DNA from 2 places in the Yokenella regensburgei genome. Region 1 is predicted to be linked to the other one. Evidence: predicted binding sites of a transcription regulator. Region 1 holds the regulator's gene; the other holds the start of a gene.
The links. The regulator Fur, encoded in region 1, represses iron uptake genes when iron is present. The targets are predictions, from matches to a motif close to ATAATAATGAGAACNACTATCAA.
Positions count from the first base shown of each region.

Region 2: exbB (tol-pal system-associated acyl-CoA thioesterase) is a predicted target of Fur. The motif match lies at 6,041-6,063, and genes of this name have one in related genera.

Region 1 is NZ_RBIZ01000003.1:2,159,377-2,167,352, forward strand. It holds gene seqA (replication initiation negative regulator SeqA) at 1-521, opposite strand, end outside; gene ybfF (esterase) at 705-1,472, shown strand; gene ybfE (LexA regulated protein) at 1,606-1,896, shown strand; gene fldA (flavodoxin FldA) at 2,046-2,576, shown strand; gene fur (ferric iron uptake transcriptional regulator) at 2,818-3,264, shown strand; gene C7387_RS10585 (ChiQ/YbfN family lipoprotein) at 3,371-3,697, opposite strand; gene chiP (chitoporin ChiP) at 3,744-5,156, opposite strand; gene glnS (glutamine--tRNA ligase) at 5,551-7,218, opposite strand; gene nagE (N-acetylglucosamine-specific PTS transporter subunit IIBC) at 7,398-7,976, opposite strand, start outside.
Region 2 is NZ_RBIZ01000004.1:456,073-464,048, forward strand. It holds gene C7387_RS13600 (MalY/PatB family protein) at 1-638, opposite strand, end outside; gene nhaC (Na+/H+ antiporter NhaC) at 651-2,102, opposite strand; gene C7387_RS13610 (LacI family DNA-binding transcriptional regulator) at 2,219-3,250, opposite strand; gene C7387_RS13615 (ESA_00282 family adhesion-associated protein) at 3,341-3,844, opposite strand; gene C7387_RS13620 (hypothetical protein) at 3,938-4,342, shown strand; gene C7387_RS13625 (hypothetical protein) at 4,348-4,767, shown strand; gene exbD (TonB system transport protein ExbD) at 4,812-5,237, opposite strand; gene exbB (tol-pal system-associated acyl-CoA thioesterase) at 5,244-5,978, opposite strand; gene metC (cystathionine beta-lyase) at 6,228-7,415, shown strand; gene yghB (DedA family general envelope maintenance protein YghB) at 7,560-7,976, shown strand, end outside.

The sequences.
Region 1 (7,976 bases):
TTTTCAATCAGTTCCGCCGGGAACTGCATGGTCTGCATGATGTGCTCAACCATGCTGCATTTACGCCCGGTATTGGTGTTAGTAATAACCCAGTATGGCGTATTTGGCACCTGACGTGGTTTGGTCTGATTGCCGTTTTTCAGCAGCGTCTGCTCGTCTGCCGCGAAGTAAACGCGGGTGCGGCCGTGCAGGGATTCAGTGGCTTCAGCAAAAGATTTGGCATCCAGCGACCACAGGGTGGACAACACCAGCATAAAGCGGTTAACCGCTTTCTTCTGCTCGGCGTACTCATCGGAAAGCAGCAGTTCGCGCATGGCGCGGACCTTATCTTTCGCCGTCGCCAGTTTTACCTCAGCAGCAGGCGCTGGTGCCACTGCGGCTTTAACAACCGGTGCTGCAGGCTGTGCTACGGCGGAAAATTTCAGCATGCGCCGTAAAATGTCGGACGCACTCTCGCCAATGTGCTGGGTGTGGCTGGCAATGTAGCGATAGAGATCGTCATCAACTTCAATTGTTTTCATCTTCATCCAGTGCGATATCTTTTCTGAATATAAGTTGCCGGGATTATAGGGTTAAAACCCAGCAGCGGATAGCGTCAAACCAGGATGGCGGCAAAATCAAGAACAATCCCCAATCTTGCAGCCGGGCGGCAGAATGGTCACCATGATACCCTAACCCGACAGAGCGAAAAAAAGAACTTTACTATGATTTTGAATACCCGAGCGCAAACTGCACAAAACCTGCACAATAATTCTCCCATTCTGCTGGTCCATGGTTTATTCGGCAGCCTGGATAACCTTGGCATTCTCGCGCGTGACCTTATCAGCACGCACGATGTCCTTCAGGTGGACATGCGTAACCACGGACTCTCCCCTCGTTCAGCGGAGATGAACTACCCGGCGATGGCGCAGGACCTGCTGGATACCCTCGATCACCATCAGGTAGAAAAAGCGATTGTGATTGGCCATTCAATGGGTGGCAAAGCGGTAATGGCTCTCACCGCACTCGCCCCGGAGCGGGTAGAAAAGCTGGTGGCTATCGATATTGCCCCAGTGGATTATCACGTTCGTCGCCACGACGAAATTTTTGCCGCGATTAACGCCGTCACCGAGGCGGGTGCCAGCAGCCGTCAACAAGCTGCCGCCGTGATGCGCGAGCATTTAAATGAAGAAGGCGTCATTCAATTTCTGCTGAAGTCATTCGTCGATGGCGAATGGCGCTTCAACGTTCCTGTACTGTGGGATCAGTATCCGCATATTGTTGGCTGGGAAACGGTGCCTGCCTGGGATAAGCCTGCCCTGTTTATTCCTGGCGGCAATTCTCCGTATGTCACTGAAGCATATCGAAGTGAACTACTGGCGCAGTTCCCACAGGCGCGTGCTCACGTTATCGCCGGTGCCGGTCATTGGGTACATGCAGAAAAGCCCGATGCCGTGCTGCGAGCTATTCGCCGCTACCTCGATGAGGCCTGACTGACTAAAAACTCAGCGACCGCGCGCCAGAATGCCCGCGGTCGTTGGCGTGGGGGTTTCGCTGATGTATGATGGCGCGCTATCCATCCGGGCAATGGCCTGGTTGTTTGTTTCCCCGAAGTCACTCTGAATCATGGCAAAAGAACAAACGGACCGTACGACATTAGATTTGTTCGCAAACGAGCGTCGCCCGGGAAGACCGAAAACCAATCCGCTTTCGCGTGATGAACAATTACGCATCAACAAGCGCAATCAGCTCAAACGCGATAAAGTTCGCGGCCTGAAGCGTGTTGAGCTAAAACTCAACGCCGACGCCGTTGACGCGTTAAATGAACTGGCAGAAGTGCGCAATATGAGCCGCAGTGAATTGATTGAAGAGATTCTGCTGAGCCAGCTTGCCGCGCTGCGTCAGGAGATTGTCTGAAGTCTCACAAAAAACACACTTTCATGTAGCAGAGAGTGCAGTCCAGCGTTATTGCTGTTTCCGTGCACTTCCCCTCTCTGCTATGATTGCCTTATCTGTGGGCAATATGCCACCACCATATCATTAAGTTTCAAGAGGTTATTTTACTCATGGCAATCGTAGGCATCTTTTTCGGCAGCGACACTGGTAACACCGAAAATATCGCAAAGATGATTCAAAAACAGCTCGGCAAAGACGTCGCTGAAGTGCATGACATTGCCAAGAGCAGCAAAGAAGATCTGCAAGGTTTCGATATCCTGCTGCTCGGCATTCCAACCTGGTACTACGGTGAAGCACAGTGTGACTGGGATGATTTCTTCCCGACGCTGGAAGAAGTCGACTTCAACGGTAAGCTGGTGGCGCTGTTTGGCTGTGGCGACCAGGAAGATTACGCAGAATACTTCTGTGATGCGCTGGGAACTATCCGCGACATCATTGAACCGCGCGGCGCGGCGATCGTGGGTCACTGGCCAACGGCGGGCTACCACTTTGAAGCATCCAAAGGTCTGGCTGATGACGATCACTTCGTGGGTCTGGCTATCGATGAAGACCGTCAGCCTGAGCTGACCGCTGAGCGTGTTGAGAAGTGGGTAAACCAGGTTGCCGCTGAGCTGAATCTCGAAGCTATCAAGAACGCGTGATTTGAAAGCGGTGCAACAGATAAGTTGCGCCGCATTAATAGATAAAAGCAATCAAATTAATCGCTACATTTTTTTAACTTTTCAGCGCTTATCTGTACAATATCCTCTGATTTGACGAGGTACATTGGCAGCTTTGCCGATAGTCATTCGTTTTTGAAAGTATACGATGTCAGGTACTTGCAGTTAGTGTTTAACCATGACAATTCTATACCCGAATATTTAGCTACAGGACAGATTCCGCATGACTGACAATAATACCGCATTAAAGAAGGCTGGCCTGAAAGTCACGCTTCCACGGTTAAAGATTCTGGAGGTCCTGCAGGGCCCGGACAACCACCATGTCAGTGCGGAAGACTTATATAAACGTCTGATTGACATGGGCGAAGAGATTGGACTGGCAACAGTCTATCGCGTTCTGAATCAGTTTGACGACGCCGGCATTGTTACCCGCCATAATTTCGAAGGCGGTAAATCCGTATTCGAGCTGACCCAGCAGCACCATCACGATCACCTGATCTGCCTGGACTGCGGGAAAGTCATTGAATTCAGTGATGATTCGATTGAAGCGCGTCAACGTGAAATCGCCGCTAAACACGGTATTCGCCTCACCAATCACAGCCTGTACCTGTACGGTCACTGTGCGGAAGGTGATTGCCGCGAAGATGATCATGCCCACGACGGGAAATAATCTTCAGCACTCCTGAAGCCAGCGACGCCGCTGGCTTTTTTATTTCAGCGACTGAAAAGCAAAAGACCCGCGATGCGGGTCTTTTTTTGTTGCAACTACGGCTGAATCAGTTGTTGTTACTGCGAATTTCCTGCCAGATGCGATCGCATTTCGCTTTAACCGCCTGGTCGTTACCGGTACGGGTCGCCAGGATGCACTGCTGATAGTCCAGCGTGCGCACGGTTTCCTGATTAGCAAACTGCTCATGCGCCTTATCTTTTTTCAGCACATCCAGCACGCTTTGACAGGCAGAAATTTTGTCCGGATTACCTTCCGCCGTATTGATACAGGCGCTATAAGCTTCTTTCAGCTTGCTGTCTTCTTTAGGTGCAGGCGGTTGCGCACAGGCAACCAGACCCGAGGCCATCACAGCAATAAGAATGAGTTTTTTCATCATGTCGTCCTTATGTCAGGAGCGAGTCTCCCCGCCCCTGCCTGCATCAGAAAATGGTGAACGGAGCGATGACCATAAACTTCACGTCGCGCTCATCCTGGAAGATGTTGCCGTAACCGCCGCCCCAGCTTGGGATATCGGAGTGGTTGTCGTACTGAGTGAAGTGCAGTTTAAACAGCGTCCCTTTCGCACGACCTTCCTGTACGGTGTACATCGCATCAAGGCTGTAAGCCGACTCTTTAATTTTGTTAGACGCGTAATCTTCACGCTGACCGGCGCTGTTGATAAACCAGTCCGCTGGCTTGGCATCCCACGCATAGACGTAAGACGCACCTACCGCCCAGCCCGGCATATCCCAGTTCTTCAGGTCATACATGGCGCCGAAGAACACCGCTTTTTCACCGTTGGCGTTGAAGTCTGAGCGGTTATCCCACCAGATATCCAGACGACCGTTAGAGGAAGCGTAAGTTGGAGTCATGCGCTGCAGGAAGTAGCCCTGCTGGCCTTCCGCCTTCACCCAGGTTCCTTCCAGACGCAGGTCAACGACGTCAGCGACTTTGTAGCCGAAGGTCAACGCCTGCAGCCAGGCAGTACCGTCATAGATGTCGTTGATAGTGTTGTTAGCGACTTTATCGCGCGCGCCGTAGAACTGGTAGCTGGTAGAAAGCGGGGTACCGGCAACATCAAATTTGTAGCTGGCTTTAGCAAAGTACTGATCGACAAAACCTTGTGCCTGACCGAAAGCGGCTTCCAGCACCAGGTTGTTTTTAAAGTCGTACTTAGCACCGATGGAGTGCAGGTAGTCGACTTTGGTTTTCTTATCGTTCTGGTAGAAATTGTCGGTCTCAAGGTGCCATGGCGCCTTGTACTCGTTGGTCCACATGTAGGAGAAGCTCAGCGCACCATTGTCGCCGTAATCAAAATTAGCGCCCGCCTCTGCCCCCTGATAGGTACCCGGCATGAAGCTCCAGTGTGGAGCTAACAGGGTTTGTCCGGTCGGCTGGATATAACCAGCACGTGCCCAGGTCGGGCCATATTTGAATTTGGCCGCCGCTTTATACAGGCTGATACCGCTCTTATCGCCAGAATAATCTTCGTCGTAAGCTTTGTTGCTGGAGGAGAAAGCGATTTCGTTCGGGTGTCCACTTTCTGCTGATTCCGCCATTTCAATCGCGGTAAACGCCGCGATATCAATACCGAACATATCTGCCGCATAACCGGACTGGAAGTCCAGGTTGGCGTTCCAGGTAGAGTGAGAAAGGTTGGTTTTATATTTGTCGCCGTCGGTTACATCTTTACGGTCACGCTCACGCTGCCAGTAATAGATGCCGCCGGTTAACGTTGAATCATCGATGAAGCCTGCGGCGTGGGCCTGCGGAACTGCAACCCAGCCGGTGAGTGCGGTGACGCCTGCAATAGCCAGCGCCAGCGTACTACGTTTGCCACTGAACGTACGCATGTGTATATCCTCTTTGACTTTTAAATACGCCGTGGCAAAGGCCGACAGCGAGAAAAATATAAAAATTTTAAAAAGAGTAACGAAGAATGAACTTTTCCGCGTCACTGTGAACAGACTATTTTTCGCGACGCGAATTATCAATCCTTTTTCCGCACGAAAACACAAGATTATGACAAGGCGCACATATTTGATTGCGTTTTGTTACAAAGCCAAAAATTGAGTTGTTTTTGCCAAACCGCGGCTGACGCCGCCTCAGACGAAGCGGTAATAGAGGTGAATCGATTTTGTTACAGCGAGGAGAAATACGAAGATGATATTAATTTGCATCGCGAAAATGTAAAAAGCGCCGTACTTGACGGCGCTTTTGTTTGCTGACGACCTGTGGCTACGGCAATTATTCGCCGATTTTCGCCCAGGTATCACGCAGACCGACGGTGCGGTTAAACACCAGCTTGTCTGCGGTAGCAAGACGGCTGTCGAGGCAGAAGTAACCTTCACGCTCAAACTGGATAGCCTGACCCGCCTGCGCGTTTTTCAGGCCCGGTTCCGCGTAGCCCTGACGGATAACCAGAGACTCCGGGTTCATCACCGACAGGAAGTCTTCCGCCGCACCCGGGTTCGGCACGCTGAACAGACGATCGTACAGACGAATCTCAACCGGCAGCGCGTGTGCAGCGCTTACCCAGTGGATAACGCCTTTCACTTTACGACCATCAGCCGGATCTTTGCTCAGGGTGTCAGCGTCGTAGCTGCAGAAAATGGTGGTGATGTTGCCTTCAGCGTCTTTTTCTACACGCTCGGCTTTAATCACGTAAGCATTACGCAGACGAACTTCTTTACCCAGCACCAGACGCTTGTACTGCTTGTTCGCTTCTTCGCGGAAGTCAGCACGGTCGATCCAGATTTCACCGCTGAACGGTACTTCACGGCTGCCCATCTCCGGTTTGCTCGGATGGTTGGCCATGGTCACCATTTCGCTCGCGCCCTGCGGGTAGTTCTCGATAACCAGCTTAACCGGATCGATAACCGCCATCGCACGCGGGGCGTTTTCGTTGAGATCTTCACGAATGCAGGATTCCAGCGACGCCATCTCAATGGTGTTGTCCTGCTTGGTCACGCCAATGCGCTTGCAGAACTCACGGATAGATGCGGCGGTATAGCCACGACGACGCAGACCAGAGATGGTCGGCATACGCGGATCGTCCCAGCCCTCTACGTGCTTCTCGGTGACCAGCTGGTTCAGCTTACGCTTGGACATCACGGTGTATTCCAGATTCAGACGTGAGAACTCGTACTGACGCGGATGAACCGGGATAGAAATGTTGTCCAGCACCCAGTCATACAGACGACGGTTATCCTGGAACTCCAGGGTACACAGTGAATGGGTAATGCCTTCCAGCGCATCGCTGATGCAGTGGGTGAAGTCGTACATCGGGTAGATGCACCACTTGCTGCCGGTCTGGTGGTGATCGGCAAACTTAATGCGGTACAGCACCGGATCGCGCATCACAATAAACGGTGATGCCATGTCGATTTTGGCACGCAGGCAGGCTTTGCCTTCTTCAAAACCACCGGCACGCATTTTTTCGAACAGCGCGAGGTTCTCTTCCACGCTGCGATCGCGATATGGGCTGTTTTTACCCGGCTGAGTCAGGGTACCGCGGTATTCGCGGATCTGTTCTGCTGAGAGTTCATCGACGTAGGCCAGGCCCTTGTTGATAAGCTCAATCGCATACTGATGCAGCTGGTCGAAGTAGTCAGACGAGTAGCAAACTTTCCCGGCCCAGTGGAAACCTAACCATTGCACGTCGTTCTGAATGGACTCTACGTATTCGATATCTTCTTTCACCGGGTTGGTGTCATCGAAACGCAGGTTGCACAGGCCCTGATAGTCCTGAGCAATACCAAAGTTCAGACAGATAGACTTCGCATGACCGATATGCAGATAGCCGTTCGGCTCAGGCGGAAAGCGCGTGTGGATTGTGGTGTGCTTACCACTGGCCAGATCTTCATCGATGATCTGACGAATAAAGTTACTCGGGCGGGCTTCAGCCTCACTCATCGTGGATTCCTCAAAGCGTAAACAACATATAACGGAGCATGATCTTATAAGCCGGGCGAAGAGACAACTATTAGTTACGGAAAATACGTACTGGAAGGAATATATGGGGTTAATTGCTGCAAAAAAAAGCGGCGGAGGATCTCCCCCGCCGCTAAAGGCACAACTTTACTCAGGAACGATTACTTGCCTTTAATTTCGTACAGTGGTGTCTGGCCCGCAACGACGGAACCCTGCGCCTTGATGACCAGGCCGCTGAAGTCGTCGATGTTGCTGCAAACGACCGGGCTAATCATGGAGCGCGCATTCGCGTTCAGGAAATCCAGATCCATTTCGAGGATTGGCTGGCCTGCGGTCACTTCCGCACCCTCTTCCACCAGACGCTTAAAGCCTTCGCCGTTCAGCGCAACGGTATCGATACCCATGTGGACAACGATTTCCGCACCCTTCTCAGTTTCCAGGCAGAACGCGTGGTTGGTGTTGAAGATTTTCACGATGGTGCCGGCTGCCGGAGAAACGACCAGTTTTTCCGTCGGTTTCACTGCAATACCATCACCGACCGCTTTGCTGGCAAACGCTTCATCAGGCACCTGCTCCAGGGCAACAACGTCACCGGTTACCGGCGAAACGAGCGTTGCGATAGTCACGGCATTCGGTACTGCCTGCGGTTTTGCCGCGGCTGCTGCCGGAGCTGCTGCCGCTGGTGCGGCCTCTGCTGCGGAAACATGACCCGTAGTTTTCATGGCGTTAGCGATTTTCTC
Region 2 (7,976 bases), on a different contig from region 1:
TCGTCCGGCAGCAGCAGGTCAGCCCAGATTTCATCAGAGATAACAATAACATCGTGCTTTTCACACAGCGCCAGCAGCTGCTGCAGCTCTTCTTTAGACCAGCAGCGCCCGGTCGGGTTGTGCGGATTGCAAAGGATCATCAGCGGCGGCCGCTCGGCGCGGAACAGCGCCTCCAGCTGCTCCAGATCCATCCTGTATCCGGCGTCACCTTCTTCGCGCAGCGGATTTTCCAGCAGTCGCCTGCCGTTCAGATTGATAACTTTGGCAAAGGAGCCGTAGTACGGCCCCTGAACCACGATCCCATCACCGGGATGGCTCAACATCTGTACCAGCAGAGAAAGCCCTGGCACGACGCCTTCCACGCTGCACACCCACTCCTGCTTTACAGTGAGCTGATGGCGGGCGGCAGACCAGGCAATCAGCGCATCAAAGTACGCCTGCGGTCGTTCGCTATAGCCAAAAATACCGTGATCAACGCGCTGATGCAGCGCCTGCTGCACCACCGGTGGACAGGTGAAATCAAAATCGGAAACCCACATCGGCAGCAGCTTTGCAGCGCCATCGCCGAAGTGACGCTCAATGAAATCCCATTTCACTGAACCGGTATCATGCCTGTCGATAATCTGATTAAAATCCATCTTGTTCCCTTCTTATTCCGTTACGGCACTCTTCTGCGCCTGCTCTGTGGGAGCCGCAGTGCGTGCAATACCGATCCCGGTAAAACCATAAAATAATGCGAAGAAAATAGCCGCGTAGCACTGAACCGCCCACGGCAGCAGGTCGAGGGTGCTCACGCCAAGCGTTGTCGCCATATAGACCCCGGCCGAAGTCCACGGCAGCAGTGGTTCGATAACGGTGCCGGCATCCTCGATGGTGCGCGACAGGTTCTTGTTATCCAGCCCCATGCGGCGATAGGCGTCTTTGAACAGCTCTGCGGGAACCAGCAGCGCCAGCTTGCCGTCGCTGGTAGCGCCGGTGACCAGAATAGTGGTGGCCACGGTCGCCGCAATCAGTTGTCCGACGCTTTTGATAACCGTCAGCAGGCGGTTGATGATGATGGTCAGCGCACCGGTAAGCGTGAGCGCACCGGCGAACGAGAAGGCGCAGAACACCAGCAGGATGGTACTCATCATCGAGAACATGCCGCCGCGGTTCAGCAGGCGAGGAACATCGGCAATCACCCCTTCAGTCCCCTGCGGGAACATCGAGAGATTGAAGCCATCGATGAAAGCATCCAGCCCCTGCTTCACGCTCAGCCCCTGCATCACCACGCCGAGAATCAGCGCCAGCACGCAGGCGCTCAGCATCAACGGGATAACCGGTTTTTTACGGATTGCGCCCCACAGTACGATGACCGGCGGCAGAATAAGAATGATGTTGAAGTGATACAGCGATTCCAGCGAGTTGACGATATCGGTCACGCGCTGTGGGGTTGCCACGTCGCCAATCATGCTGCTGTGACCTGCTACCAGATACACCACCGCGGCAAGTATAAAGGTCGGGATGGTGGTCCACATCAGGTGTTGAATATGCTCAAACAGCGTGGTGTCGGCAACGATCGCCGCGAAGTTAGTAGAATCGGACAACGGCGAAATTTTGTCGCCGAAGTAAGCACCAGAAACAACCGCCCCCGCCGCTGCGGCAAGAGAGACATCCAGACCCGATGCCACGCCCATCAGCGCCACACCCACCGTCCCGGCAGAACCCCAGGAGGTCCCGGTACAGACGGAGACGACGCTCGTCAGGAAGAATGCCGCAATCAGGATATATTCCGGGCTAATCAGTTTCAGCCCCCAGTACACCATGTAGGGGATGGTGCCGCTGAACATCCAGGTGCCAATCAGGCCGCCGACGCAGATTAAAATCATGATAACCGGCATCGCCTTCGCGAGCTTATCCACCACGGAGTTGATAATGTCTTCCCAGCAGTATCCCTGCCACCAGGCAAGGGCCGCTGCCACCGCCGCAGAACACAGCAGCAGCGGTTCAATGCGTAAACCCATGACGCCGTAGCCAACAATCAGCAACAGCAGCATGGCGATAATGGGGATCAGGGCCAGGCCAAATGACAGCGTTTTTTTCTTGTTCTCTGATGCACTCATAATGGAGCTCCAGTCGGTAAGGTAGCTCAAGGGTAGGTTGATAGCCTGATAGCAACTGTGATCGACAATGTGCCGCCATGTAAGCGATTACATGGAATTTACAAATCTGAAGCAGATCACAGTTTTGATGCTTGACGGTGGATGGACGCAGAGACAGGGGCAACCGAGTCGCGGATAACCAGCTCCGCCGTAAAGCTGTTGGCGCTCGGTGGAATGGTCGCTCCCTCCTGGAGCTGGATCGCCAGCTGTGCCGCACAGCGTGCCATTTGCTCCACCGGATAATGCATGGTGGTCAGCGCCGGATGCAGGTAACGCGCCAGCACCACATCATCAAACCCGACAATCGACAACTGCTGCGGCAGGCCGATGCCCTGCTGGTGCAGCACGCGCATGATCCCGGCGGCCATTACGTCGTTGAAGGTCACGGCGGCGGTAAAGGGAATGCCGCTATTAAGCAGCAGGTGTGCCGCACGCTCTCCCCCCTCTTCATTAAAGGGAACGCTAATCACCCAGCGTTTATCCGGCGTGATGCCATATTCCGCCATCGCCTGGCGGTAGCCTTCAAGACGCTCCTGACGGTCGATGATAGGGAGATCGGAGGTCACGCAGGCGATGCAGCGGTGCCCCTGTGCGAGCAGATGAAGGGTGGCTTCCCGCGCGGCGCTGCGGTTTTCCAGCCAGATACAGCGGTTCGCCATCCCGGCGATGTAGCGATTCACCATCACCATCGCCGGAAAATGGGCACCATAGCGCAGGAGTTCTTTTTCTGACAGTCGGCTGGCGTGAACCACAATGGCCTCGCAGCCCTGGTTTACCAGAAAATCGAGACCGGCTTTTTCCATCGCCTCGTCGTGTCCGCCGCTGCACACCATCAGACGATACTGCTGCTTGCGGGCAACGCTCTCCACGCCGCGCGCCAGATGCGCAAAGAAAGGGTCAGCCAGATTACCGGTCAACAGGCCAAGCATATCCCCGCTGCGTTTTGCCAGCGCAATAGCCGCAGCGTTACGCCGGTAGTTGAGGTCGCGCATCGCTTTCTCGACGCGCTCGCGGGTGACCGGCTCCACCCACGCCGTCTGGTTCATGACGCGAGAAACCGTGGCGGTGGATACCCCCGCCAGCATTGCCACATCCTTGATAGTCGCCATCCACTCCCCCTTCTCTACTGTCTGTTCATCAGAGAGCATACCACCGCAGGCAGGCGCTTAGCGGCGTGGATGTGCAGAGTTGAGAGGGGGCTACACTTCCTGCGGATCGATATAGGGCCGACGATACTGCGGCCAGACCAGCGCCACCAGCGCAGGCCACGCATCAAGGCTGAACTCACGGAAGCATTGCTGCAGGTTGAGCACATCGAGATCGGTATGCGGGACCTTTTCGCCGTTCAGGCAGCGCTTCTTAATATTGTCGTAGTATTTATACACGGCAGAGTTGAGATCGCTGCAGCGACGCTGCGCTGCAAATAACCCCGGCGTGGTGTTTATTTCCGCCATGTTCATGCGTTTGACGGTGGCGTGGAGAAAATCGATATACTCATGATTGACGCGCCAGTACCACACCGGCGTGATCGCATTCATCAGGAGCGAGAAATGATCTTCCCCTTCGTCTTTAGTCAGCGGATTTAGTGGTTCTTCGGGAAAACCCTCCACCATTGTTTGTTTTTTATTGCTGCCCGACATCAATAAAAGAATGATGCCCGTGACCAATAAAATTGCTATCACGAAATAAATAACGTTGTTCATGGTTCACTCCATTTTTTTTGATTTTAAAATTGCCTCATGATATTGTCAACGCGCCTCCTTCCTGCACGAATTAAATCCGTAAGGACTATCTCAATGATACCTGAGACGCTGACTCCGGAACGGTTCCATCTTGCTGCAACGGCAAAGGAATCCGGAGAAGCAGATAAAAATGCTAACCAAACTCAAAATAAAAGAACGCTTGCCGGCTATGAGAACGATATTCTGGCAACGGTGGCTCACAACGGGCAGTCGCGCAATATGCTGCTGGAAGAACGCGATCGCCATATAAAAGAACGACTGTTCCGCGTCATTAAAATTGAAGCCTTTGCCCGGGCCATGAATGATTTACAGGCGCAGGGTGTACTCGACGCTCAGGAATTAAGTCAAATTATTAGCGAAAAAACAGAGTTTATTAATGAGGCAGGTAATAAAATTTGGCTTAATTTAATTACCCGTGAAAAAACAACGCCTATCTTTTATCACATCGCAGATGAGTAATAAACATGAAGGATGTTGAAGATAATAACGTCTATTTGACTTTAGACGACATAAATCGCGATGAGATCCTGTTGCAGAAGAACCTGACGGCGTTGATTAATGAAAAGAACGCAGCCATTGAACGCACCGCCCAGGCGCTGGTGTCTATTCCGGCGGCACTGGTGCAGATGAAATGGCAGCACCGCCGTGAAATCTACGGCTGGCAGGTGAAAGAAGAGATCTATGGCGCGACGATCAACGAAATCATCAGCCGCAAACCAGAGCTGAAAGATAAAATCTGGGCGCAAATCGAAGCCAGCTACCAGAAGATAGTGGCACGAGAGGCCGCGACCCTGCGTCTGTCACGCAAGCTCGCCGATGGCGAACTGCGAACCGCTAACGTCAACATCGTGGCGCTTACTGAAAAGCCGAGCTCAGGTAAATAAAAAAGGCTGGCACCCGGCCAGCCTTTCATGATGTGAATGAGAGCTTACTTCGCCTTCACGGTCTCTTCACCGACCAGACCAATCTTCAGATAGCCCGCCTGGTGAAGCGTATCCATCACCTTCATCATCGTTTCATAGTCGACGGTTTTATCCGCACGGAAGAAGATAGTGGTGTCTTTCTTACCTTCCGTCACCACGTTCAGCGCGTTAATCATGTCAGCATCCGTGACCTGCTCGTTGCCGAGGAACATCGATTTATCGGCCTTCACCGACAGATAAACCGGTTTTTCCGGACGTGGCTGCGGCTGGCTGGATGACGCCGGCAGATTCACTTTCACGTCTACGGTGGCAAGCGGAGCGGCCACCATGAAGATAATCAGCAGCACCAGCATGACGTCGATAAACGGCGTCACGTTGATTTCATGCATTTCACCGTTATCGTCCAGATTTTCATTAAGACGCATGGCCATAACGCGTTAACCTACCCGTAATTTCTGAGCCGTGCGAACCGGACGAGCAGCACCGCTGGCGTTCAAATCCAGGTCACGGCTTTGCAGCAGCAGGACCTGAGCCGCCACATCACCGAGCGTTGCTTTATAGCTGCCGATCATGCGGGCGAAGATGTTATAGATAACCACCGCCGGGATGGCGGCAAACAGGCCGATGGCGGTTGCCAGCAGCGCTTCGGCGATACCCGGAGCCACCACCGCGAGGTTGGTGGTCTGCGTCTGGGCGATACCGATGAAGCTGTTCATGATGCCCCAGACGGTACCGAACAGACCGACAAACGGGGAAATCGCACCGATGGTGGCGAGGTAGCCGTTGCCACGACCCATATGGCGACCGACGGCGGCGACGCGGCGCTCGAGGCGGAAACCGGTACGTTCTTTAATGCCTTCGTTATCTTCCGAACCTGCGGAGAGCTCCAGCTCGTTCTGGGCTTCGTTCAGCAACTGTGAACTCAGGCTCTGATTATGGAAGGAGGCTGCCATTTCACTCGCCTGATCGAGAGAACGGGCTTCGCTCAGCTGCTGCTGTTCGCGCTTGAGGCGGCGCTTGTGGGACAACAGTTCAATGCTTTTACTGAAGAAGATAGCCCAGGTGACGACCGAGGCCAGTAACAGACCGATCATGACGACCTTAACCACGATGTCGGCATGTTGATACATACCCCAAACGGAGAGATCCGCCTGCATCAAATTATTACCCACTCTTTATCTCCAGGATTTAAATCATCAAAACTTTGCGCTAATCATATCAAACTAACGTCGAATTGATAGTGGTTCTCATTAGTATTTACATACTGACGCAAATCCCACCGCAATTCTTTGCGCTTACGCAGTAAAAAGTGCCACGCGGGATTTTTGACAAAATTTTCTGCTTTATCCACCCGCAGCAGGTACAGTGACGAACAAACATGTTAGTTTAGACGTCCAGACGTATAAAAACAGGAATTCCTCATGGCTGACAAACACCTTGATACCGCACTGGTCAACGCCGGGCGCAGTAAAAAATACACCCATGGCGCGGTAAACAGTGTGATCCAGCGCGCTTCATCACTGGTGTTTGACACGGTAGCTGCTAAAAAACAGGCGACCCGCAACCGCGCGAAAGGTGAACTGTTTTACGGTCGTCGCGGTACGCTCACCCACTTTTCATTACAGGACGCGATGTGCGAGCTGGAAGGCGGGGCCGGTTGCGCCCTCTTCCCCTGCGGAGCAGCAGCGGTTGCCAATACGATTCTGGCATTTGTCGAACAGGGTGATGAGGTGTTGATGACCAACACAGCCTACGAGCCAAGCCAGGACTTCTGCAGCAAAATTCTGGCAAAACTCGGTGTCACCACCCGGTGGTTCGACCCGATGATTGGCGACGGTATTGCCGCGCTGATTCAACCCAACACCAAAGTGGTGTTTCTTGAATCTCCAGGCTCCATCACCATGGAAGTGCACGACGTTCCGGCTATCGTGCAGGCGGTTCGCCGCGTCGCTCCTGAAGCCATTATCATGATCGACAATACCTGGGCCGCGGGCGTGCTGTTCAAAGCACTGGAGTTCGACATCGATATCTCCATTCAGGCGGCGACCAAGTACCTGATTGGTCACTCCGATGGCATGATTGGCACCGCCGTTGCCAACGCCCGCTGTTGGGATCAACTGCGCGAAAATGCCTATCTGATGGGACAAATGGTGGACGCCGATACCGCCTACATGACCAGCCGCGGGCTGCGCACCCTGGGCGTCCGCCTTCGCCAGCATCATGAAAGCAGCGTCAAAATTGCCGAATGGCTCTCCACTCATCCCCAGGTGGAGCGGGTCAATCATCCCGCCCTTGCAGGCAGTAAAGGACATGAATTCTGGAAACGCGATTTCACCGGTAGCAGCGGCTTGTTCTCGTTCGTTCTCAAAAAGCAGCTGACTGACGAGGAGCTGTCCGCCTATCTCGACCACTTCGAACTTTTTAGCATGGCCTATTCCTGGGGCGGCTATGAGTCACTGATTCTGGCCAATCAGCCCGCGCATATCGCCGAGATCCGCCCCGATGGTGAGGTAGATTTCAGCGGCACCCTGATCCGACTTCACATCGGTTTAGAGAACGTTGACGATCTTTTGGCCGATTTAGCGGCAGGGTTTGCCCGCATCGTGTAAAGTTTCGCTAAGGTTCCGCCTGGTCTGGACAGATTTACAGACACTACTGTACGAAAATTCTGTCGGCGGTGCGCCCGGGATCAAGGTGTTCCGGGCATTTCAGGAGTACAATATTCCGAAAAGCGTAGTTCCTTAGGAAAACCCATGGTAGTCATTCAAGAGATTGTCGCCGCTCTCTGGCAGCACGACTTTGCTGCATTAGCGAATCCTCACGTCGTTGGTATTGTTTATCTGGTTATGTTTGCGACGCTGTTCCTTGAGAACGGTCTGCTTCCGGCTTCCTTTCTGCCGGGCGACAGCCTGCTGCTGCTGGCGGGGGCTCTGATTGCCAAAGGGGTGATGGGTTTTGTCCCGACGCTGATTATTCTGACGACCGCCGCCAGCCTCGGCTGCTGGCTGAGCTATATCCAGGGCCGCTGGCTCGGGAACACCAAAACCGTTAAAGGCTGGCTGGCGCAGCTGCCGACGAAATACCATCAACGCGCCACCTGCATGTTCGACCGCCACGGTCTGCTGGCCCTGCTGGTCGGTCGCTTTCTGGCATTTGTTCGCACCCTGCTG